DNA from 4 places in the Marinomonas sp. 63XJN7_9_ISO-PGPR-S23-217 genome. Region 3 is predicted to be linked to each of the others. Evidence: predicted binding sites of a transcription regulator. Region 3 holds the regulator's gene; each other region holds the start of a gene.
What was found. The regulator FNR, encoded in region 3, switches genes on or off when oxygen is low (the NO sensors DNR and NnrR bind a similar motif). The targets are predictions, from matches to a motif close to TTGATNTANATCAA.
Positions count from the first base shown of each region.

Region 1: the regulator FNR is predicted to act here: its motif matches at 3,043-3,056, upstream of paaF (2,3-dehydroadipyl-CoA hydratase PaaF).
Region 2: the regulator FNR is predicted to act here: its motif matches at 1,404-1,417, upstream of hpaD (3,4-dihydroxyphenylacetate 2,3-dioxygenase).
Region 4: the regulator FNR is predicted to act here: its motif matches at 2,325-2,338, upstream of yiaY (L-threonine dehydrogenase).

Region 1 covers NZ_CM149678.1:2,330,408-2,336,424, forward strand. Annotated here, with positions in the region: gene AC0VYI_RS10870 (dihydrolipoamide acetyltransferase family protein) at 1-1,121, shown strand, start outside; gene paaX (phenylacetic acid degradation operon negative regulatory protein PaaX) at 1,181-2,107, opposite strand; gene AC0VYI_RS10880 (phenylacetic acid degradation protein PaaY) at 2,179-2,766, opposite strand; gene paaF (2,3-dehydroadipyl-CoA hydratase PaaF) at 3,127-3,912, shown strand; gene paaG (2-(1,2-epoxy-1,2-dihydrophenyl)acetyl-CoA isomerase PaaG) at 3,981-4,772, shown strand; gene paaH (3-hydroxyacyl-CoA dehydrogenase PaaH) at 4,772-6,017, shown strand, end outside.
Region 2 covers NZ_CM149678.1:2,551,554-2,557,570, reverse strand. Annotated here, with positions in the region: gene hpaE (5-carboxymethyl-2-hydroxymuconate semialdehyde dehydrogenase) at 1-279, opposite strand, end outside; gene AC0VYI_RS11935 (helix-turn-helix domain-containing protein) at 518-1,258, shown strand; gene hpaD (3,4-dihydroxyphenylacetate 2,3-dioxygenase) at 1,512-2,366, shown strand; gene AC0VYI_RS11925 (GlcG/HbpS family heme-binding protein) at 2,371-2,793, shown strand; gene AC0VYI_RS11920 (aldehyde dehydrogenase family protein) at 2,936-4,294, opposite strand; gene AC0VYI_RS11915 (p-hydroxyphenylacetate 3-hydroxylase oxygenase component) at 4,588-5,757, shown strand; gene AC0VYI_RS11910 (p-hydroxyphenylacetate 3-hydroxylase reductase component) at 5,866-6,017, shown strand, end outside.
Region 3 covers NZ_CM149678.1:2,764,566-2,770,582, forward strand. Annotated here, with positions in the region: gene AC0VYI_RS12900 (hypothetical protein) at 1-284, shown strand, start outside; gene AC0VYI_RS12905 (CBS domain-containing protein) at 324-917, shown strand; gene tusA (sulfurtransferase TusA) at 994-1,227, opposite strand; gene AC0VYI_RS12915 (alpha/beta family hydrolase) at 1,275-1,862, opposite strand; gene hemN (oxygen-independent coproporphyrinogen III oxidase) at 2,026-3,396, shown strand; gene fnr (fumarate/nitrate reduction transcriptional regulator Fnr) at 3,412-4,173, shown strand; gene AC0VYI_RS12930 (adenine phosphoribosyltransferase) at 4,199-4,741, shown strand; gene AC0VYI_RS12935 (IS1182 family transposase) at 4,982-6,017, opposite strand, start outside.
Region 4 covers NZ_CM149678.1:4,165,307-4,171,323, forward strand. Annotated here, with positions in the region: gene AC0VYI_RS19555 (OmpP1/FadL family transporter) at 1-863, shown strand, start outside; gene AC0VYI_RS19560 (MFS transporter) at 894-2,210, opposite strand; gene yiaY (L-threonine dehydrogenase) at 2,422-3,570, shown strand; gene AC0VYI_RS19570 (LysE family translocator) at 3,734-4,366, opposite strand; gene nudK (GDP-mannose pyrophosphatase NudK) at 4,484-5,065, opposite strand; gene AC0VYI_RS19580 (helix-turn-helix transcriptional regulator) at 5,331-6,017, shown strand, end outside.

The DNA.
Region 1 (6,017 bases), 430 kb from region 3:
TGATAGACAAAATGCTTGTCTCTCCTGGTGAAGAGGTGGGTGAAAAAACCATATTTGGCTATTTAGAAAGTGGTCTGACGCAAGATCAAAAACAGAAAAGCAGCGAATCCATAGGTAGCGAGTTGGAAACCAGCGAGCAATATTCTGCTGAGTCTGAGCGTTCGAACAGAGATCACTCACAGGATGCCGCAGCGCCTAAATTAGGATGGCGTGTAAGAGGAAAAGAAAATCGGCGTCATCTTATTGGTCCAGCGGTTAGAAAGTTACTGAGAAAGCATAATCTCAATATAGAGCAAATTGCTGGTACAGGAATGGGGGGGCGGGTGACTCGAAATGACATTCTGGCTTTTATCAACGAAAAACCTGCTATGGGGTCCGATGATTCAGATTCACCCATCTCGTCAGGTAACAATAGCGAAGCAAAGAGCCAAATGATTCCCCATACGCCCATGCGTAAAGCCATTGCCAATCATATGGTGGACAGCCTGCTGCGTACTTCGCCCCATGTCACCAGTGTGTTTGAAATGGATATGGGGGCCGTGATCGAGCACAGAAAACTGTGCAAAATGGGCTTTGATGAAGCGGGTGTGAAGTTGACCTTTACCGCGTATTTTGTGGTGGCAGCGGCCCAGGCCATCCAAAAAGTCCCAGTCATCAACTCACGATTTCATGAGGAAAGCTTAGAAGTATTGGAAGACATTAACATCGGAGTGGGGACCGCGTTGGGAGACGATGGGCTTGTTGTGCCTGTTATTAAGCAGGTACAGATGAAGAAACTGTTTGAAGTGGCTACCTTGCTGCAACAGCAAACGGAGCGAGCCAGACAGGGTAAGTTGACCCCAGCGGACATGAAAGGAGGAACCTTTACCATATCCAATCACGGGGTCAGTGGTAGCCTGTTGGCGACCCCCATCATTATTAACCAGCCCCAGGTGGCGATTTTGGGCATTGGTAAGCTGGAAAAAAGGGTGGTTGTTGAAGAGATCGATGGGCAGGACACCATGGTCATTCGTCCCAAATGTTACGTTTCCCTTAGCATTGATCATAGGGCATTAGATGCCTATCAGGCGAACGCATTCCTGAGTCATTTTGTTGAAACGATTGAACAGTGGGGAAAGTAGCAAGGCAATGAATATCATACAGGGCGTTATTATCTGATGCCCTGTATGATCAGGGCGTGTTAGCTATTAAGCCCACCAAAACGCTCATAGAATAAAGCGTTGGCTTCTGGCAATGGCCCGTGAACGGACTCTAGATTGTGCTCAATCCATTTTTCCGTTGCTGGCGTGAGTTTGCGATAAATGTTTCGGCACAGCTGACGTGCGGCTCTGCCTTCCCAGTCTATTGGGAGAAGTTCTCTTGGTAAATGCGGGTCTCTTAGCAAGAGTTTACGGTAGTCATGAATCAATAGGGTTCGCGTTAAAAAACAAGACTGCGGGTCAAGTGTATCCAGCTCGGAAAGCTCTTGCCAAACTGGTAAAAATAATTCGATAAACTCTTGGTAATGTTGGCTGAGAGCGTCCAGATTCCAGCAGTCTCTAACCAATTCTTGTATCGGTTTATTGCTAAACTGAGTATTTGATGAGGCCTCAAAGACAATGACTTTCTCTTCTAGATTAAGGGAGAGCAAAATCGCTTTGAGGGTTTGTTTATCGCAACATGGGCTGGCAATCAGTTGAGTGGAAAACGTGGCAAAGCCTTGCCATTGAAGCTCATCCACTAGTTGCTTTTTTTCATCAGGATTGAGATGGCTGCCAATAATGAGTAGCCATGAACCGTTCCAAGTTTGTATGTTCGGGCTATAAATGCGCTGAAAAGCTTGCTCGAATTTTCTGTGTCCTTGCGTCGTTAAGCGGTAATAGCTTTTACGGCCGACTTTTTCACTCTCTAGCCAACCGTCCTGCGTCAGTCGAAAAATTGAGGTTCTCATTAAGCGTTCGCTAATGCCTATCGGTTCCAGGGCATTGATTAGGCTACCTAACCAAACGGTACTGCCGTGGGGCTCGATGGTATCACCATACAGAGAAATAATTAAAGAGGAGGCTCTAATAGGTTTTTGGTTTTGAAAACGCTTCAGTAGAGTGTTAAGTGTTTTTAGTTCATTCATTGAGACAGGCTATGAGTATCGTTTGATTGAAGGCACCATTCTCTGAAATGGTGCCTTAAGAGTAAAGCTAATTATTTTTTTGGCTTATGATGGCCCGTTTTCAAGCTGGGTCTATCGGCTTCAGGTTCGGTTAAGGGATGACACTCAACCATAGATTCCAAACAGCGAGTGGTCAGGTCGATGTACTCTTGCGTTCCGGTTTGTTTCCATTTTAACTCTTCATCGCTGACTTGTCGGACGAGTCTTGCTGGACTGCCCATTAGCAGTGAGCGAGCGTCACAAGAAAAACGACTTTTAACAAAGGCCGCTGCGGCGACAATAGATTCTGGTCCAATGTTCGCTTCGTCCATCACTACGGCGTTCATACCGATTAAGCTGTCTTCACCGATAACACAACCATGCAATATAGCGCCATGGCCAATATGCCCATGTTTGCCGATGATGGTATGACTGCCAGCAAACCCATGAACAACACAGTTATCTTGTAAGTTAGATTCTTCCTCCATGGTAATACGGCCAAAGTCTCCTCTTAGGCAGGCGCCTGGGCCAACATAACAGCCTTGTTTAATAATAACATCACCAATTAAAACAGCAGTAGGATGAACATAAGCGGTTGGGTGAACCACGGGCGTAACGCCATCAATTTTGTAACAGGCCATCGTTTTTCTCTCTTTTTGTATTTGGTATTGGCTATCTGTTTAATACTTCAACTATTTGGAATTTTATACAAATATTGTGTCTTAATCTAATCTAAATTTTGGTTTTTTTACTGATGGATCAGTTAATAAAAATCAATTTCATCTTTTTTTAATCTTTAAATTATTGTTTTTTAATGCTTTATTGGAATTTTTTCGAATGTCTTTTAAGTGATACAAAAAAAATTAAAAAAAACATTGAACCGTGTCTCTTTTTGGTTCATCTTATAATGGCTGATCATGACTTAGATCAATGTATCGCGTCTTTAAGGCTGACAAATAAAAAAATAAACCGTGCGTTAAACAAATAGTGAGTTAGGTCAAATGTCCAATAGTCTATATAGCATGCTAGATGTTCATTCACCGGCCAATGGTGTACAGCAAATTCAGTTACATCGTCCTGAAGCGCTAAATGCATTGACAACCGCCATGCTGGGTGAGTTGGCGCTGGCATTAGATGAAGCTGAAGCGAATGAGTCAGTGAAAGTTGTCGTACTAACTGGTTCTGCCCGTGTGTTTGCGGCAGGGGCAGATGTAAAAGAAATGGCCGAGCGAGATATGGTGGGGATTCTAAAGGACCCTCGTCAACAAAGCTGGCAAAGTATCAGTCGTTTTCCTAAGCCCCTTATTGCAGCCATTAATGGTTACTGTTTAGGGGGGGGCTGCGAACTCGCAATGCACGCCGATATTCTTATCGCCGGAACCGATGCCAAATTTGGTCAGCCAGAGATTAATCTAGGCATCATGCCCGGAGCTGGTGGTACCCAGCGCCTTGTACGTGCTGTCGGTAAATCCCTTGCCATGCAAATGGTGCTGACAGGCCAGCCGATTAACGCGCTTCAAGCAAAAGAGGCGGGTCTTATTAGTGAAATTACCCAACCAGAATTAACCCTTACCCGAGCGATGGAAGTCGCCTCCCAGATTGCTAAAAAAAGTCCATTGGCATTACGTCTTGCGAAAGAGTCCATACTAAAAGGCATGGAGACAGACCTCAGTACGGGTCTACGTTTCGAAAGGCATGCTTTTACGGTATTGGCTGGTACCAAAGACCGTGAAGAGGGCATTGCTGCTTTCTTAGAAAAACGTCCTGCCAAATTTACGGGTCAATAATTTAGAAGAGGCCTTTGCACCACGCCGTGTTCAAAGTGTCCAACTATAATAATAGGAGCGTTATCTTAATGAGCTTCCAACATATCTTATATTCAGTGGACTCGGGTGTGGCATTGCTTAGCCTGAATCGTCCTAAATCACTTAATAGTTTTAATGAGGCCATGCACTTAGAGGTGCGTGAGGCGTTTAAACAAATTAAGAGTGATAAACAAGTTCGTGCCTTGGTTTTGACTGGGGAAGGTCGTGGGTTTTGTGCCGGACAGGATTTGTCTGATCGCAATGTGGATCCCACTGCTGATGCACCCGACTTAGGTCTCTCAATCGAGAAATTTTACAACCCTCTGATTAAAGCCATTCAAGCCTTGCCTATGCCTGTTATCTGCGCTGTGAACGGTGTCGCGGCGGGGGCCGGTGCTAATCTTCCTCTAGCCTGTGATCTGATTATTGCGGCGCGTTCAGCCAAGTTTATCCAAGCGTTTTGCAAAATTGGGCTGATTCCAGACTCGGGAGGCACTTGGTTTTTACCTCGCTTAGTGGGGATGGCAAAGGCAAAAGAAATGGCGTTATTGGGTGAACCTGTCAGCGCCGACGCCGCGTTGGAAATGGGATTAGTCAACCGCGTTGTGGATGATGAATTACTTCGACAAGAAGCCTTAACCCTGGCTCAACATTTGGCGACGCAACCTACAAAAGGGTTGGCTTATATTAAGCGGGCGTTAAATCAGACATTTGACCATGGCCTAGAAGAGCAATTGCTTTTAGAGCGTGATTTGCAGCGCTTAGCGGGACAAACCCAAGATTATCGTGAAGGGGTGGCTGCTTTTATGGCGAAACGTACTCCTGAGTTTAAAGGAGAGTAATGATGGCAGCTTTAGACAAATCAATGATGATTGGTGTGATTGGGGCTGGTGCCATGGGCGCTGGGATTGCCCAAGTAGCGGCTCAATCAGGCCATATTGTGAAGCTTTATGATAATCGTGCTGATGCTGCAAAAGAAGCCATCGCTTCCATTGAAAAGCAACTGAAGCGCTTAGTCGAGCGTAAAAAATTCACCCTAGAGCAAGTTCAGCAAACAGTCGCCAACCTACAGGTGGCAAATGAATTAGCGGATTTTGAACATGCCGGCCTAGTGATTGAGGCGATTGTTGAAAATAGGGACGTGAAGCAAGCGGTCTTTGCGGAACTAGAGTCTATTTGTTCTGCACAATGTATTTTAGCGACAAACACCTCGTCTATTTCCATTACCCGTTTAGCAGCAGGTATGAAACATCCAGAGCGTATGGTGGGTATGCACTTCTTTAACCCCGCCCCGATTATGAAGCTGGTGGAAGTGGTCTCAGGTTTGGTTACCTCGAAAGAGATCGCGACAACGGTATTTGATACAGCGGCTGCTTGGGGGAAAGTCCCTGTGTATGCGGCATCGACACCGGGGTTCATTGTTAATCGAGTGGCACGTCCATTTTATGCAGAAAGTCTGCGACTAAAGCAAGAACAGGTAGCCGATTGTGCGACGTTAGATGCCTTAATGCGCGAGGCAGGAGGCTTTCGAATGGGGGCCTTTGAACTGACGGATTTAATTGGTCAAGATGTTAACTATGCTGTGACCTGTTCGGTTTTTGATGCTTATTATGGTGACTTTCGTTTTCAACCTTCCTTGATTCAAAAAGATCTGGTCGATGCCGGTTATCTTGGTCGTAAAAGTGGCGAAGGCTTTTACTCTTATAAAGAAGGTGCGGTAAAACCTGAGCCGCATTGTGTTCCTCCTTCCCATCATCCTGCGCCTTCATGCGTGGCAATGGGGAACCTTGATGCTCTGTCTGCATTAGTTATGCGTCTCAGTGGTGCAGGCATTACCATCGAACAAGACCCTTCATCAGCGCTTAATGCTTTAAAAATCGGCGATGCGACAGTGGTATTGACCGATGGACGCATGGCAAGCGAGCGAGCTAATAGCGAGTCACTAGAGAATTTGGTGCTGGTGGATCTGGCTTTGGATTATCAAAAGACAGCACATCTTGCTTTATCTCGCGCTCACAATACGCCAGATGATGTTTTTCAACAGGTGGTGGATACGTTCTTTGCCGCAGGGATTAAGGTTTCCGAGA
Region 2 (6,017 bases), 210 kb from region 3:
TTGATAGAGAGGCAAACCTGTATCAGCGGTTTCTAAAGCAGACAATTCATCGACATTCTGAGCAATCAAATCCCCCATTTTTTCAATGATTTTAGAACGCTTAGCAACGGGCATGTTGGCCCAAGCTGGAAACGCGGCTTTTGCAGCGGCAACCGCTTCTGCGACTTGTGTATCGGACGCATGGGCTACTTCGGCAAGCACTTCTCCCGTCGCAGGGTTAAAGGTTTGAAACGTCTCCTTGCTTTCAACCCATTTCCCGTTTATCAAATTCTTAATCATTTTTATTCTTCTCCAAGTAAGAAATCGAGTATTTTTTGACTCAACTTAATTAACATGTTAAATAAATTAAACGTAATGACCTTGGAGTGTCAAGTAACTGCGTCAAGGAAAGCCAAATAAAGTGCAATAATTTTCAAAATGGCTTTCAGTGAACCAGAGATGAAATTTTGACCTTTGAATAAGACGGATTTATCAAAAGAGGTCCCCTAACAAGAACTTATAATAAGGGCATGAAAAAATGGTAACTTTAAGCTTATACCAATCATTACCGAGCCTGATAGAAAGCATTGGTCAAGAACACTTCTATGACCAAGTTGCCCATTCTATCCAAACCCTTGATGTCATTGATGAGATTAAAATTGTCAGTTACTCGAAAGCGGACAAGCCCGTTCTTCTTGGCGAGTGTCCCATGTCCAAACTGGACAAGATCTATTGCGAATCGGCGTATCTGTTGGACCCCGTTTACGACTTGGTTTGCCAAAAAAAACACAAAGAGATGGTCACTCTCGACAGCCTAGTAACACAGGAGTTTTATCAATCAGCCTACTATGACAGTTTTTACCAACAACTCGGCTGGCAGAATGAGACGAATATCGTGATTGGCACTCAAGATGGTAGAAGCATATGCATTGCGTATTCCACAAATGATAACCACCGAGCACAAAAAATGGCTTATGACGAGCTAACCCTCACCCTAAACCCAATAAAAACGGCGATTCAAACGCACGAGCGTATTCGCTCAAGCAAGGTCACGGACAAAAAATTAACACTGTCTAAGCCTCAACCTGACTCAAATTTATCCAATTTAACCAAGAGAGAAAAAGAAATCGTTGGGTTTATCTTAGATGGTTTATCTTCCAGCAAGATTGCCAGTAAATGTTTTGTCTCTGAAGGAACCGTCAAGAATCATAGGAAAAATATATACCGCAAGCTCGGTATCAAATCCCAAGCAGAACTCTTCCATCATTTTATCGCTTAAAGTGACCCTCGATGAAGTCAATCCAAAAAATGATCAATAATCGGATTTTGTTCGAAGCAAAGCGCTTGTTCACATACACAAATAAAAACCTGAAAGAAACTTTTTATACTCTGGGTAACGCTAGTGACTGAATTTGATTCAGAGATTGCTGTAAGTCAACGTTAGTTTCATTTTATAAGAAAGCAGATTGAAGACGCGTTAAAAACATCATTTATTTAACATGTTAATAAAAATAATATTGTTAGGAGATTTTATGGGAAAGTTAAGCATCGCAGCCAAAGTAACTCACGTTCCAACCATGTTGCTCTCTGAGCAGCCTGGGCGATTAGAGGGATGCCGACAAGAAGCCATCAATGGCCACAAAGAGATAGCACGTAGAGCGAAGGAAGCCGGTGTCGATACTATTGTTGTCCTTGACACTCATTGGCTCGTCAATGCAGGACATCATATTAATGCAAATCGCCATTATGAGGGTGTCTACACCAGCCATGAATTCCCTCATTTCATTCAAGATCTTGCCTATTCCTATGATGGCAACCCAGAATTGGGCGATCTGATTGCCAATACCGCAACAGAGAAAGGCGTCCATATGATCTCACATCAAGTAGAAACCTTGGATCTCGAATACGGCACCTTGGTTCCTATGCGCTACATGAACGAGGACAAACATTTCAAAGTTCTTTCGATCGCGGCGTGGTGCACAGTACATTCCTTAGAAGAATCGCGCCTCATTGGAGAAGCCATTCGTGAGGCAATCGAAAACAGTGACAATAACGTCATGCTGATTGCTTCTGGCTCTTTATCCCATCAAATATGGGAAAACCATCTTTATGAGCAAAACAATGGCACGTTTACCATTTCGCGGGAATTCCATCGCCAAGTGGATTTGCGAGTATTGGATCTTTGGCAATCCGGCGAAACACAAACCTTTCTAGATATGCTGCCCGAATACGCTAAATTTTGCAGCGGCGAAGGCGGCATGCATGATACGGCAATGCTCTTTGGCGCCTTAGGCTGGAAAGATTATCAAGGTAAAGCTGAAATTATCACTAACTACTTTCCAAGTTCTGGTACCGGACAAGTAAATGTCCTTTTCCCAATCGAGTGAGACTATGCAACATAAAACAATCATCAAACACACATTAAGCACAACAGCAGCACTACAACTTTGTAGTGTTGCCGTCCAGCATGCAGAAACACTGGGCATTGATATCTGCATAACGGTTGTCTGCCCTTCTGGTAATGTGTTAGCAAGCGCTGCCATGAACCATGCGCCAAGTATTTCCTACGACGTTTCCCGCAAAAAAGCCATAACCGCAGCCTCCTTTAAGATCCCAACAAAGGACTGGCAAACCCGCCTAGCCGATAAAAACAACACGCTTTTCGCACTGCAAAGTGAACCGAATTTCACGTTTTTAGGTGGCGGGTTGCCGATTACGATCGAGGGCAATCTAGTCGGAGCCATTGGCATTTCAGGCGGCAGCGAATTGCAAGATATTGATTGTGCGACCAGCGCCATAAACAGCCTTTTCTAAGCGTCTTTATTGGCAGAGATATCGGCATCGAATAGTGCTGATCTTTAGGAGACGCCGCTATTCTAGGCATAATACAAATAAAAGCGCCTGATGATCACATCAGGCGCTTTCAGTCGATTACTCAGAATTCGGATACGTTGTGTTATTTAGAACGGTTTACCACTTTACGTAGCGTATTCTCGAGTAAACCTTCCATACCAAACTCTACGCCAATACCGGATCCTTTGTTTCCACCAAATGGCACATGAGGCAACACTTCTGCATGATTATTTACCCACACAGTCCCCGAATCCAGCTGATTCACAACCCATTCCAGCTCAGGAGATGCTTCTCCCCATACCGATCCACCTAAAGCAAACTCTTTATGAATAGCGTGTTTCATCACTTCTTCAAGATCATCATAAGGAATAACCGGAAGAACGGGGCCAAACTGCTCATCGCATACCACATCAATATCATGGCGCGATGTTTTGATAATCGTCGGTGCGATGAAATAGCCGTTCAAACCTGGTGGAAGCTCTGTCGCAATTACTTCTGCACCAGAAGCTTGTGCGCTTGCAATCATGGCTTTCACTTTCTCGTACTGTGTTTGATTCTGAACTGGGCCGAACGTCACGCCTTCTTTCATGCCCTCACCCACGACTTGGCTAGCAGCAATCTTAGTTAGCGCATCACACAATGCATCGTATTTAGAGCGATGAACATACAGACGTTTCAAACAAGCACAAGTCTGACCCATATTGATAAAAGAAGACATAAAGATCTTCTCGGCCAATTTATCGATATCGGCGTTTTCCAACACAATACCAGCGTCATTACCACCAAGCTCTAAAGTTACCTTTTTAAGGTCGTTCGCTACCAAAGAGGCAATACGCTTACCGACTGGAGTCGAGCCAGTAAATACGATTTTTTTCACATCTGGGTGAGTAACTAAAGGTTCACCCATGCCACCTTCTCCCACAAACGCTTGCACCAAGTTTGGTACAGTATGTTCATTGATGATTTCTGCTAAGCGAATGGTGTTGATAGGCGTTAATGACGAAGGCTTAATGACAACGCTATTCCCTGCTTTGATGGCAGGAATAACATGCCAAATGGCAATCATTAAAGGCCAGTTCCATGGTGTGATAGAAGCCACAACACCAATCGGTGTACGATGCACCTCTACACGTCTAACTTCACTGTCTTCAATGACTTCTGGGGCTAAATTCAGGTCAGCATTGTAACGAGTCCAAGCCACCGCACCACCTACTTCAAATTGCGCTAATGAAAGCGGCTTACCTTGTTCTGAGGTAATGATTTCAGCAAGTTCTGCACTGTTTTCTTCAAGCGCCGCCGCGACTTTATGTAGCGCAGCAGAGCGCTCCTCATGAGTTTTTTGGCTCCAAACTGAAAATGCAGTCTTTGACTTTTCAATGATGCCATCTAGCTCTTCGACGCTGGAAGCTTCAACACTTTTATAGATTTGTTTTGTGGCTGGGTTAATAACATCAAGGCTCATGAAAACTCCGCTTATTTTTATATTAAGGTTAAAAAAACTAAATGAATACAAGCCCACAAACCATGTCCCCAAAGGGATATTTTATGTCTATTTAAGGCAATAGGATTTCATGAACTAAGTAAATTCACTATCGTCCTCTCTTATTTTAAAAAGTAACGTTTGGTATTTTTCAGGAATCAAAAACAAGACATTCTAGAAAAGTCCTAAGTTTTGCTCAAAAATAACATTCATAAAAATGTGCCTTCGCCTAATACTGACTCCTATCAGAACAAAAACAAGACAAGGCCAAACTTATGAAACGTGCGAACCCTTTATTAAAAGACCTTCAAGCAGTTCTTCCAGAAATTGCCAAAAATGCGATTAAAACAGAAGAGCTAAGAAAAGTGCCCGCTGAAAATATCGAACTTTTGAAAAAGATTGGTTTACATAAAGCTTTTCTACCTAAAGCTTATGGCGGTTACGAAATTTCCTTACCTGAATTTGGCGATTGCATTGCCGCTCTTGCTGGCGCCTGTTGCAGCACCGCTTGGGCATTCAGCTTACTTTGCACCCACAACCATCAACTAGCCATGTTTCCAAAACAACTTCAAGACGAAGTCTGGAAAAACACACCTGATGCCGTTGCCTGCAGCAGTATCGCGCCATTTGGTCACTATGAAGAAGCCGATGGTGGCATCATTTTTAATGGTGACATGAAGTGGAGTAGCGGTTGTGACCACGCACAATGGGCCATTGTGGGCTTTTTAAGAGATAATGCTGAAGGCACAAAAGACTATTGTTTTGCGGTTATTCCAGAATCAGATTACGCCATTGATGACGATTGGCACTCCATGGCAATGAAAGGGTCTGGTACGAAAACACTACAGATCAAAGACGCCTTTGTACCCGAACACCGTATTCAAAAAGCCAAAGACATGATGGAAGGTAAATCCGCTGGATATGGCTTATATCCTGACAGTAACATCTTCTACGCACCATACCGCCCTTACTTCGCCTCAGGTTTTGCTGCAATGGCGCTTGGCACAGCAGAAAGAATGTTAGAAGTTTATAAAGAAGTGACGGCTAACCGAGTACGCGCTTATACCGGCGCTAAAGTGAATGCCGCGATCCCAGCCATCCTTCGCACAGGAGAATCAACTCATCAAATTCTAGCGGCTCGCGCCTTCTTAGAAAAAACTTGGGAAGAACATGCCGAGCATGCCGAAGCACATAGCTATCCAGACCGTCAAACATTAGCGCACTGGAGAACAAACCAGGCCTATGCGGTTAAAATGTGTATCGAAGCCGTTGATCGCATGTTTAGTGCAATCGGTGCCAACAACTGGTTACTAGACAAAGAAGCACAGCGAATATTCCGTGATTGTCATATGTGTGGCGCTCATGCTTATACCGATTACGATGTTTGTGCGCAAATTATTGGTCGTGAGGTTATGGGGTTAGAGCCAGATCCAACTCTACTTTAATAACTATCTACTTTAGTAATTAGGCACACAATATCGAGATACAAGTGTTTAGCCATGATGACTCATGGCTAAACAGAATAGGTATAAATAAGAATAAGAGAGAATTCTATGAACTTCGACCCTAAAGAATTCCGTCGCTGCCTTGGTAATTTTGCCACAGGTGTTACGGTCATTACCGCAAAATCTCCTGACGGTACGAAAGTTGGTGTAACCGCTAACAGCTTTAACTCCGTGTCTCTTGATCCACCATTGGTATTGTG
Region 3 (6,017 bases):
TCACCTTTTTTCTGATCGTTTCGTCTTTGCTGACGCTATCAGATTGCGCTACAGCAAAAGAGATTCATAAGCAACGTTGGCTTCAGCCTAATATAGAGAAAATTTACTGCGAAGAGGCTGCTCTAGATCAAGACAAAGCAATAAAAGGGGAACAAGATAGCACCTCTGTTCAGTTCTTGGCTTTGGCTAAAAATCATACTGCTTCAAGTGATTATCTTGAACCAGTTGGCTATTTTCTAGCGACTAAAACTTACCCTAGAGCACCGCCAGTTTTCTTGATATAGCTTCGCTCTTTCTAACTTTTTAACTTTGGAGAATACATCATGAAAACACTAACTTACGTTTCAACAAAAGAAGTCAATGCCTTAACCTGGCCAGTCACTATTGAAAATACAACACTATACTCACCCGCATTATGCGTGTTCACAGATTTTAAAACATCGGCTCCTCGTGTAATCGAATCCAACACTCGCGCTGACGAGTTGGTCAGACTGATGAGAAAAGAACATGTTCGCATGAAGGTGGTCGTTGATGAGAAAAATAACTTTGTCGGCGTAATCAGTCTAGAAGACCTGTCAGAAGATGCTTTTATTAAGCACGTGGCAAATGGTTATGCTCGTTCAGAATTGCTTGTTGCAGATTTAATGAAACCAAAAGATAAAGTACTAGCCTTGTCTTATGCCTCTCTAAAAAATTCTGATATTGAATCTTTACTGTACAGTCAACGCGAAACGGAAGGCCAACATTTACTCGTTATTGATGAAGAAACAAAAACCATTCGAGGCCTCGTTTCTGCAAGTGATATCGCTCGCCAGCTACGCTTAGACATTGATGTAGCCTTCTCTAGCTTTAAAAACATATACAAAATTGCTTTATTAGGTGAAAAATATAATAGTAAAAAACTTAGAGTAGCCTAGAAAAAGATTACTCATCAAGCGTGTTTTGCCTATAAAAATGAGAGGGTTCAAAGAATGACTTTGAACCCTCTCATTTTTATCCTTCTCGTCTTTGAATCCAATAATAGTAAACGTCCCCTTCTTGCTCTTGCTTAACCAAAGTATGCCCTAAAAACCGACAAAATTTAGGTATATCCCTGGTCGTAGATGGATCTGTTGCAACCACTTTTAGCACCTCAAGGGGCTCTATTTTTTTCATCTCCACATGTAGCATCATGACTGGCTCTGGGCACATTAATCCGCTAGCGTCTAACAATGAATGGTGTTCCATAATCTGATCCTCCGACTGATTCCCCCTATTATAAACCTCCAGGTTGGCTAGACAAACTTTTCTGACAACCAACTATTAACCATGCTAGCCACCTTTGAAACCACCTCGTCTTGTGTTATGGCCTGCTTTTTTAGCGTCTTAAAATCATGATCGGCTCCTTCAACCCACATGATGTCAATATTCTTGTTGAGTTTTTGCTCCAGGACCCAAGAAGACTTACCGAACACATCCCTCGTCCCTTGAATAATCAAGCAAGGGACATCAACAGCTTCCAAAAACGCCAAACGATGCTTCTCCGGTTTACCGGGAGGATGAAAAGGAAAACCAAAGCAAATAACCCCCTTCACTCTATTATCACTTGTCAGCTGCGTTGCAACTCGCCCTCCCATCGATTTACCCGCAACAATGAGAGGGTCCGAGGCACTTAGGTAGTCAGCAAATTCTGGTATTAATGTATCGAAACGTGGCGGCGGACGCTTTTTTCCAGTGGCCTCTTGTTCCTGCATATAGGCAAAAGTCACGGGTATGACAGGGCAACCTTTTTCTCCTAACTGCTGGCTAATGCGTTGTAGAAAGTCACTATTTTTGTGACCGACGCCCGCTCCATGAGCAAGATAGATAGGCAATATTTGCATGGCTTCATCTCAACACTAAAAACGAGTTTTTTAACTTGAATAAAAAGTTTCTCTCTTGAACTTAGCAAGATTTTTATTTTGACCTTAAAACCTTGATCCAAGTCATACGAACAGAATCCCCATAAGAGTAAACTGCCATTAGAAAATTTAATAGGAAAACATCATGATCTGGGATCCATTACTCATTCAAAAATACAACTTATCAGGCCCTCGGTATACTTCCTATCCGACAGCTCCGTTGTTCGATGCCTCCATCAGCAAAATTGCTCTCATCGATAGAATGTTAAGGCCTTCAGACGCCCCAATCAGCCTCTACTTCCACATCCCATTTTGCGCTCATCTTTGTTACTACTGCGCCTGCAACAAAATTGTGACAAAACAATACGACAAGGGCGAGGAGTATGTGGAGTTATTAGGAGAGGAAATACGCCTACGCAGCTTAATGATTGACGCTGATCGTCCGGTGACACAACTGCACTTCGGAGGTGGCACACCAACCTTTTTGTCTGAGTCACAATGGCAGCAGTTATTTGATGTAATCAATAGACATTTTTCTTTGATTACCAATGGCAGTCAGGACTATAGCGTTGAGATTGACCCTCGAGAGATTAGCAAGTCAAAACTGACACTTCTGACAACCATGGGCATAAATCGCGTCAGCATAGGCGTTCAGGATTTCGATATATCGGTCCAAAAAGCCATTCACCGCATACAACCTGTTGAAATAGTTGAAAAGCTCGTCAATGACTGCCGCGAACTCGGTATACGTTCTATTAACTTCGATTTAATTTATGGCTTACCGTTTCAAACTCTAGACGGTTTTAAAGAGACGCTGAATATCGTTTTGAGATTACAACCAGAACGTATTTCCGTCTTTAACTACGCTCACTTACCTGAGCGGTTCCCAGCGCAAAAACGGATTCCAGAGGAGAACCTACCTTCTGCAGAAATGAAGCTGCATATACTCAAAATGACCATTGATACATTAATAGAAAATGGCTACGTCTATATTGGCATGGACCATTTTGCTAAGCCTGATGATACGTTGACGATTGCTCAAAACGAAGGCAAATTGCAACGTAATTTTCAGGGGTACACCACCCATGCAGATACAGATTTGATTGCCTTTGGCGTATCCGCGATCAGCAACTTAAGCGGCGTGTATATCCAAAACCATACTGACTTGTCTCTTTACCAAAATAGCATTGAAAACGGTCAACTCCCTATTATGAAAGGCTATATCAGCGATAATGATGACAGAATTAGACATCGAGTCATTATGACGCTTATCAGTCAATTTAGATTAAGCTTTCAAGCCATAGAACAAGAGTTTACTATACGCTTTAAAGAGTACTTCGCAGTAGAGCTTGCTAAATTAAAGCAGCTAGAATTGGATGGCATCATTGAAATTCTGAGCCAGCAAGAAGATACTATTATAAAAGTAACAGATCGGGGACGATTACTTATTCGCTGCGTATGCATGGTTTTTGACAAACATTTGAACAGCGTAGTCAAGTATTCAAAAGTAATATAATCTAGGGAGAGTGAAATGCCCGCAACACACACACAATCACGTTTTAGCAGTAAGTTATCTTCTCAGTGTCAAAATTGTAGCTTAAGTGCGCTATGCCTACCTATCGCTCTGGCAGACGAAGATATTAATCGATTAGATCAAATCATTGAGCGAAAACGCCCTCTAAAGAAGGGGGAGGTGTTATTCCATCAAGGCCAACCTTTTAGTTCTGTCTTTGCCGTGAGAACCGGCACACTAAAGACTTTTAATATTACCTCTTCAGGCGAAGAACAAATCACAGGCTTCTATTGCCCTAGCGAACTGGTTGGTCTAAGCGGTATCGATGATAATACCTACCCTATTTCTGCTAAAGCACTAGAAACAACCACCGTATGCGAAATCCCATTCAGTCATTTGGAGAATCTTTCCGCACAAATCCCGTCACTCAAACACCAGATGTTCAAAGTAATGAGCCGTAAAATTGGCGATGATCAGCAAATGATGGTACTTCTGGGCAAAAAGAATGCTGACGAAAAAGTAGCCTCATTCCTTCTTAACCTATCGAACCGCTTTAAAAAGCGTGGTTATTCAGCGACGTCCTTCCGACTTTCCATGTCCCGTGGTGAAGTGGGTAACTATTTAGGCTTAGCAGTAGAAACAGTTAGTCGTGTGATCACACGCTTTCAAAAAAACGAATTAATCCAAGTAGATGGTAAAGAAATTTCCATTATTGACTTGCCAGAAATGCAAAAACTCGTGGGAGTTGCGCCTGACTGTGGTAAAATAGCTCAGTTTTGAACTACAAACTAGGCGCACTTTGATTATGCTGTATGATGATTTCTACGTTAAGTCATTAATTCGTTCTGTTGAAGACTGGCCAAAGCCAGGCATCAACTTTCGAGATATCACCCCTATTTTTAGCGACCCAAAAGGCATGCGTATGGTCGTTGATGCTTATGTGCATCGCTATATTACCAGCGATATTACTCATATCGCTTGTATTGATGCTCGTGGCTTTTTGATCGCGGCCGTACTGGCATATGAACTACAAAAACCGCTGATTTTGATCCGTAAAAAAGGGAAACTGCCTGGCAAAACCATTTCACAAGCGTACGACTTAGAATACGGTTCCGCTGAGTTGGAAATTCAGGAAAACTCAGTAAAAACTGGCGATAATGTTTTATTGTTTGATGATCTTATTGCTACAGGTGGCACCCTATTAGCAGCTATTGAGCTATTAACGAGCCAAGGTGCAGAGGTTAAAGAAGTGGCCGCTATTATTGACCTGCCCGATCTAGGTGGAAGCCAAAAATTACAGGATAGAAACATCCCCGTTTTTAATCTGTGTGCGTATGAAGGTGATTAATCATCTATTTGCCTTTATTCACTAGAGGCAGTCTAAAGCATCAATAAAAAAGGTGGCGAATGCCACCTCAGGTTACTGATAAACCCCAGTTTTTTGCTGGGGTTTTATTTTTCTGAGTCTTTTGCTCACATTCCTTCCTAAGTGACTCAAGATATCTCATTAGTTACTTAGAGCTCTTTGAGGCCTTTTATTAAGGCTCTGACTATCGATTTCGTCATTTTTTTGAACAAATAAAAGCCTCTAGCTAAGCATTAAGGCTATCTTTTTCATATTTTGGGCGGCTGCCGTTAATAGACATTGAGAAGCTACTTTATCTGTTCCTCGAAATCGTGCATATCGATAGCCATGCAGCTCTTTTGCGTCGGCAAAACTTCGTTCCACGGTTTCCTTTCGTCTGGCATAAATGACTTTGCCTAATGGGGTTAGCCGATGGGCATTGATGCGTTCTTTGCTATCTTCCCAAACATGACGCGTAATGGTTTTGACCGATTTTTTGTTTGTGGTGCAGCGGTGCTTTTCTGGGCAGTTCGCGCAGATCAGGCTATCTGAGTCGTAGTGACGGTAACCTTCTCGAGAAGTGGTTTTGTAAATGAGTTTTTCACCTTGCGGACAGAAGTAGACATCTTGTTCCCTGTCGTACTTGTATTCGCGTTTATAGAAGAAGCCTTTCTTGTGATTAGGACGACGATAGCCCATCACGGCATAGATATGTCGTTCTTCTAACCCATGACAAACTGCCGAGGTAAAGTACCCCGCATCGACTCCGACCGATGTGATGAAAAGCTTAAAGCGTTCTTTGATTCGGTCCAATCGCTCTAAATAAGGGACAGCATCGTGGACATTGCCTGCGGTGACGTGTACGTCAGTAATAATGTTGCAACGTGCATCAACCGTTCGGTGATCTAAGTAGAAGAACCCTTTGGGCTTAGTATCTCGTACCATATAGCCACTCTCTGGATCCGTCGTACTCTGCTTGATTTCACGACTCTCCACCTTGTTTTTTTCAGGTGGTAAAGGCTTTTTTCCATGAACGAGTCGATCCTCCTCAACGGCCTTATCGAGCTCATCCATATACGCCTGTCGGGACTGTTCAACCACTACTTTTTCAAAATGCTTTTTGTTCGCATTGGCTTTAAGGTGTGTGGAGTCCGTATAAAAGGTGTTTCCGCCAACTAACTTGTGTTTTATAGCCTGGAGTACGATCTCATCAAAGATCTTTTGATAGATATCGGATTCCTTAAAACGACGTGTGCGGTTTGCACTCAAAGTGGAAGCA
Region 4 (6,017 bases), 1.4 Mb from region 3:
AAGATCTTTCAAACGACTGGTCGATGGCAATCATAGTCGATCAACCCTACGGCGCCGATCTTCGCTACCCATCAGGGACGGGTTATCCACTTGCAGGCACCACCGCCTCGGTAGACTCGGTGGAAGTAAGCGGCATCTTGCGCTACAAAATTAATACGCCTTTTTCGGTCTACGCAGGCGCACGAAATCTTACCTCCAAGGGAAAAGTGCATTTACCCAGTGCCACCTACTCGATGAAGACCGACACTCAAAACGATTGGGGCTACTTAGTAGGGGTAGCCTATGAAATTCCCGACATAGCTCTACGGGCCGCACTGACGTATAACTCACCAATAAAGATCCACTTTCACAATAAAGAAGCCATCACAAGCAATTCACTGGCCGCCGAAACACCACTTAATGTCACCATGCCGAAATCCATCAATTTTGACTTTCAGACGGGCATCACTCCCACCACACTATTACTGTTTTCAGCACGTTGGGTCGAATGGAAAAAAACGCAAATTACGCCCCAGTTTTACACAACCTATATCAGTCCAGGAGAAAATATCGTTGATTACGGTGAAAATACGATTTCTTATCGCTTAGGCATTGGTCAAAAAATCACAGACACTTGGTCCGGCTCATTGGCGGTGGCCTATGAAAAATCGTCCGGTGATATCGTCAGCAACCTTTCCCCAACCGATGGCTATAAAGCCTTAATTGTCGGACTGAAATATCAAGCAACACCAAGTACGGCCATTGCGGCAGGAGTCAGCTACTCATGGATTGGTGATGCCAAAACCAGCCTATCGGGAAACGAAACCAAATTCGATAATAATCATGCCACTGGATTGGGGATAAAAGTGTCCCATCATTTCTAAACACACTCACGTTAGATTTATGAAAAGACCTCAGGCGAGGTCTTTTTTGGCTTCACGATCGGCCATCACCAACACCACGCCACCGACGATAAAAAAGACCATCAACGACAACACGCCAAGTGAATATCCTGTAAACTGCAGGCCAGCGAACGCAAGTACATGCCCCTTCATAAAATAAGTAAACAACGCAATCAAAGCGGGCCCTAAAATAGCGGCAAACTTACCAAAGATATTAAAAAAACCAAAGAATTCCGCCGATTGCTCAGGCGGAATCAAAGAGCCAAAATACGATCGACTCAAAGACTGAACCCCGCCCTGCGCGGTACCAATCAACACCGCCAGTAGAATAAAAGCGCCATTAATCCAAGACGATGGCATAGACTCCATCAAAGCCGCCACAAGGGTAATCACCCCATAGGTAGCAATGCCAAAAAGAATCATGCTGCGCGTTCCAAGGGACTCAGATAAGCGACCGTACAACAAGGTACTAGGCCAAGCGATAATCTGGATAGCTAATACGATCAGCACTAAATCCACCTGTCCCATGGTCGAGTTTTTCATACCAAAGTCCATCGCCATAACAATGATGGTATCGACCCCATCAATATAAAGAAAATAGCCAATTAAAAAGAGATAAATCGCCCGTTGTTGTTTGATTTTTGCCACTGTCTGCGCCAGTCGACGCCAAGTATCTTTTAAAGGGGTTGTAGAGGGCGGGATACCGTACTTTTGTTCGACATTTTTTAGCAAGGGTACAGTGAAAATCAGCCACCAAACAGCGGTAATCAAAAACGCCGAGGCAAATCCCATCATCGTAATGCCATCGTCATTTTTGAAAAAAGCAAAAATAATACCTAGCGCGATAACAAACGGAATGGTCGAACCGATATAGCCCCATGCAAACCCTGCCGCAGACACTTTATCCAAACGATCTTTGGGTGAAACATCCAACAAAAAGGCATTATAAAAAATATTCGCCCCAGCAAACCCCAACATAGCAATATTGTAAATCACCGCCGCTAACAACCACTGAGTATCCCCCACTAATATCATGGAGGTAACACTGATAATTCCTAAAAAGGCAAACACACTAAATAGCTTTTTCTTATTCCCTTGGTAATCGGCAAAGGTGCCAAGCAACGGCGAAATAATAGCAATCAATAAAAATGCGACCGCATTAATCAGACCAATAGCAGTGGTACTGTCTTCTGGTGCAAGGCCCGCACGCTGACTGATGGTATTAAAAAAAATCGTATAGATCGTCGTTGAGATGATTAACGCAAAAGCCGAGTTACCGACATCATAGACAACCCAGCTACGTTCAGTTTTCGTAAAAGCATTGGACACAATGCGACTCCCTTAATAAAGATGACAGATCTTTAGAAAATGACAAAACATGTCGACCCTATCATGCACTACAGCCAACCACCCCAATCAGATGTCCCTCTTTATGCTGAGTTCTTGTCATAAATCAAATCATTCTGTGGCCAGCAGGGCCACAATAGCATCAAAGATCACGAAAAAACATGTGGCCTAAATATACAAAGAGGTAAACATCATGAGTAGTACATTCTATATACCTGCTGTAAACATCATGGGCGAAAACGCGCTTAATGATGCCGTCAAACAAATTCAAGCATTAGGTTTTACGCAAGCGCTGATAGTGACGGACCCAGGCATGACCAAACTAGGCGTGACAACCGAAGTCCAAACCCTTCTGCAAGAACAGGGGATACAAAGCTTGGTATACGATGGCGTTCAACCTAACCCAACGGTTGAGAATGTGAATGCGGGTCTTGATGTTTTGCATACGCACAAATGTGACTGTGTTATCTCTCTTGGCGGTGGCTCTGCCCATGATTGCGCCAAAGGTATTGCACTGGTTGCGACAAATGGTGGTCACATTAGTGACTACGAAGGCGTGGATGTTTCTAAAAAGCCACAACTACCATTAATCAGCATCAATACCACCGCAGGCACCGCCTCTGAAATGACACGTTTCTGTATCATTACAGACCAAGAACGTCATATAAAAATGGCCATTGTCGATCAAAATGTCACACCAATCCTATCGGTTAACGACCCAAGATTAATGGCGGGAATGCCCTCAGCTCTTACCGCAGCAACGGGGATGGATGCCTTAACCCATGCCATTGAAGCCTACGTATCTACCGCAGCCGATCCGATTACTGACGCTTGCGCCATTAAGGCCATTGAACTCATCCGTGACAACCTACACGAAGCGGTTCACAACGGATCTAATATGGAAGCTCGCACTCAAATGGCTTATGCACAGTTTCTAGCGGGGATGGCCTTTAATAATGCCTCTTTGGGCTATGTACATGCCATGGCGCACCAACTTGGTGGATTCTATGACCTGCCTCACGGTGTTTGTAACGCTGTTTTATTACCCCATGTGCAACGCTACAACAGCCAAGTGGCGGCCCCTCGTCTGAAAGACGTTGCGAAAGCCCTAGGTGTGGAAGTACAGGGAATGAGTGACAAAGAAGGCGCGGATGAAGCCATTGCTGCCATCGTCAAGTTATCTCAGAGCGTGAATATCCCTGCTGGCTTAAAAGAGCTAGGTGCGAAAGAAGAAGATTTCGCCACATTGGCAAGCAATGCGATGAAAGACGCCTGTGGATTCACCAACCCAATTCAACCAAGCCATGAAGACGTCGTCGCCATCTTCAAATCGGCTTTCTAACCCAACCGCGGCGAAACACCGGCCTTGTAGCCCATCTACAAGGCCTTTTTTCCAAAATTTGATATGTGCCTTTCATTCCGTTTCCAAGCACCGAAAGCCTTTCCTATTAAGCATATACAAAAGCACTTTTTAAGTGTCGCGCCTCATTTTTTCAGGATAAAGCTTAGCGATTACTTAACAAAATCCCGCCCCCCATAGTGATAAATAAACCACCCGTCACTTTAGATATTTTGGCTTCCATGTTCTTCAAAGAGAAGCGTTTCCCTAAACGAGCTATGCCAAAAGCGTAACCGATGTGGACGCAGGTAACGATAGCGCAGATGGTGACAAACATAACGGAAAACTGTTGGTAGGCAGGCGAATCAAGCGTTAAAAACTGAGGTAAAAAAGCCGATAAAAAGATCAATGTTTTGGGATTACTCGCCGATACCAAAAAAGCTTCGACAAAAAGGGCTCCGCCTGTTTTCGTTTGAGTGACTTTTGTCTCCACTGCATCAAACGCTGACTTTTTGTTCGACCTAAGCGCCTTGATACCAAGATAGATCAAATAGGTTCCACCCATGATCTTCATCACCAAAAACCAAGTGGGTAACGTTTGCAAGAGAGCACCCACCCCCAACGCCACAAGACAGACAATAATAAACTGACAAGAGAGGTTCCCCAAAATGGTAATAAAAGCCGACTTCCAACCAAACTGGATGCTATTTTTAAGCACCAATAATACGTTCGGCCCAGGAGAAAGCGTGGTCACTAAATACGCCAAGAAAAACACCGTCCATATGTGAAATGCCATCATTCATCCCTCTCTATTGATAAAAATCCGCTAAAAATATAAAACCCAAAATCCAGACCGACAGGTTAAGATAAGGCACCATGACCGACATAATCGTGGTCATGATCCACTATTTACTGATCACCCAAATAGACTATTCAACTTGGCATATTGCAATAACATAATGGTTTTCCCATCTTTGATCTCGCCAGAATCCACCATATCGCAAGCCTGCTTGAAGTCCAGCTCGAGAACATCAATATTTTCTTGCTCGTGTTCAAGACCACCGCCTTGGGATACTTTCATCTCGTCTGAGTATTCCGCCACAAAAAAATACAACAACTCTGTTACAGCACCAGGGGACATATAAGCTTCAAACACCTTCCTCACCTTGTCCACTTTAAAACCAGTTTCTTCTTGGGTTTCCCGCTTGATACAATCTTCTGGATTGTCTTGATCCAAAAGTCCGGCACAGGTTTCGATCAACATACCATCGGCATTACCATTCAAATAGGTCGGTATCCGAAACTGACTCGTCAGAATCACGCTTCTTTTCTTCAGGTTATAAAGCAAAATTGTCGCCCCATTGCCCCGATCGTAGACTTCACGCTCTTGCCGTTGCCACTGCCCTTGCTGATTCTGCAAGTCAAACGACACCTTATTTAAGGTGTACCAGTTATCAGATAAAAGCGTCTTTTCTAGATTACGAATATCCACACCCATAGTTTTCCCTTTCATTCATACGATAGATACCAGATGAGATTAATAACACAAAAAATTGACTTTGTAGCCAGCCTGACACCACCAAGGGCTAAACAAAAAATAAGAAAATCACCAATAAAAGCAGATACTTCAACAGTTTTTTCTAAAAAATATCATATAGAGATTTTACTATTAGTTAAGTAGAGAGTAAGTTAATGAATCCCATTCTCTTTAACACTTTGCCTGACTTAAGTGAACGGCCAATAGACTACAATAACGGTGATTTATGAGCGAGCCACATCCAACGGAAGAGTTTGAGCAAGAGCTGTTTTCGCTAATTCATCGGTTGCTACCCGTTGATGGCATCCGTTTTTTTATCTACGTGCCATGGGCACAATTAAAGCAGGAACTCAGCTCAGACCACGATCTTGATGATATGATGGAGGATTATCCAAAGAAGTATTGGTCCATCGATCCCATGCATCCCTCTCATTATGAGGGTACTGATAAAGCCGTCATTAGTAATTCTCAACTTATGAGCCATGAAGCATGGTCGCAAACCGAGATTCTCAATAAGTTCTACCACCCAAATGGCTATTTCCACAACTGTGATATGTTTTTCCGACAAAAAGATCGCATTGTCGCGATTCTATCCATGGTACGTAAAAACCCTGCTTCGCCCTTTACAGACACAGAAATGGATCTGCTTCGCCACACCCAACCCTTTATCGAATATTGCTTGGAAAAGATGTATATCTCTGAACGAGCGCATAACCGCTCAAGTTTAATTGACGAATACCATCTCACGGCCCGCGAAGTCGACGTGATCGAAATTGCCCTCACAGGAGTCAGCAATAAGGTTCTCTGCCGACATTTGGGGATATCATTACCCACCCTTAGAACCCACATGCAACGCATCTATAGCAAATTAGATGTTCATTCAAATGCAGAACTGATCTCAAAACTCGCCAAA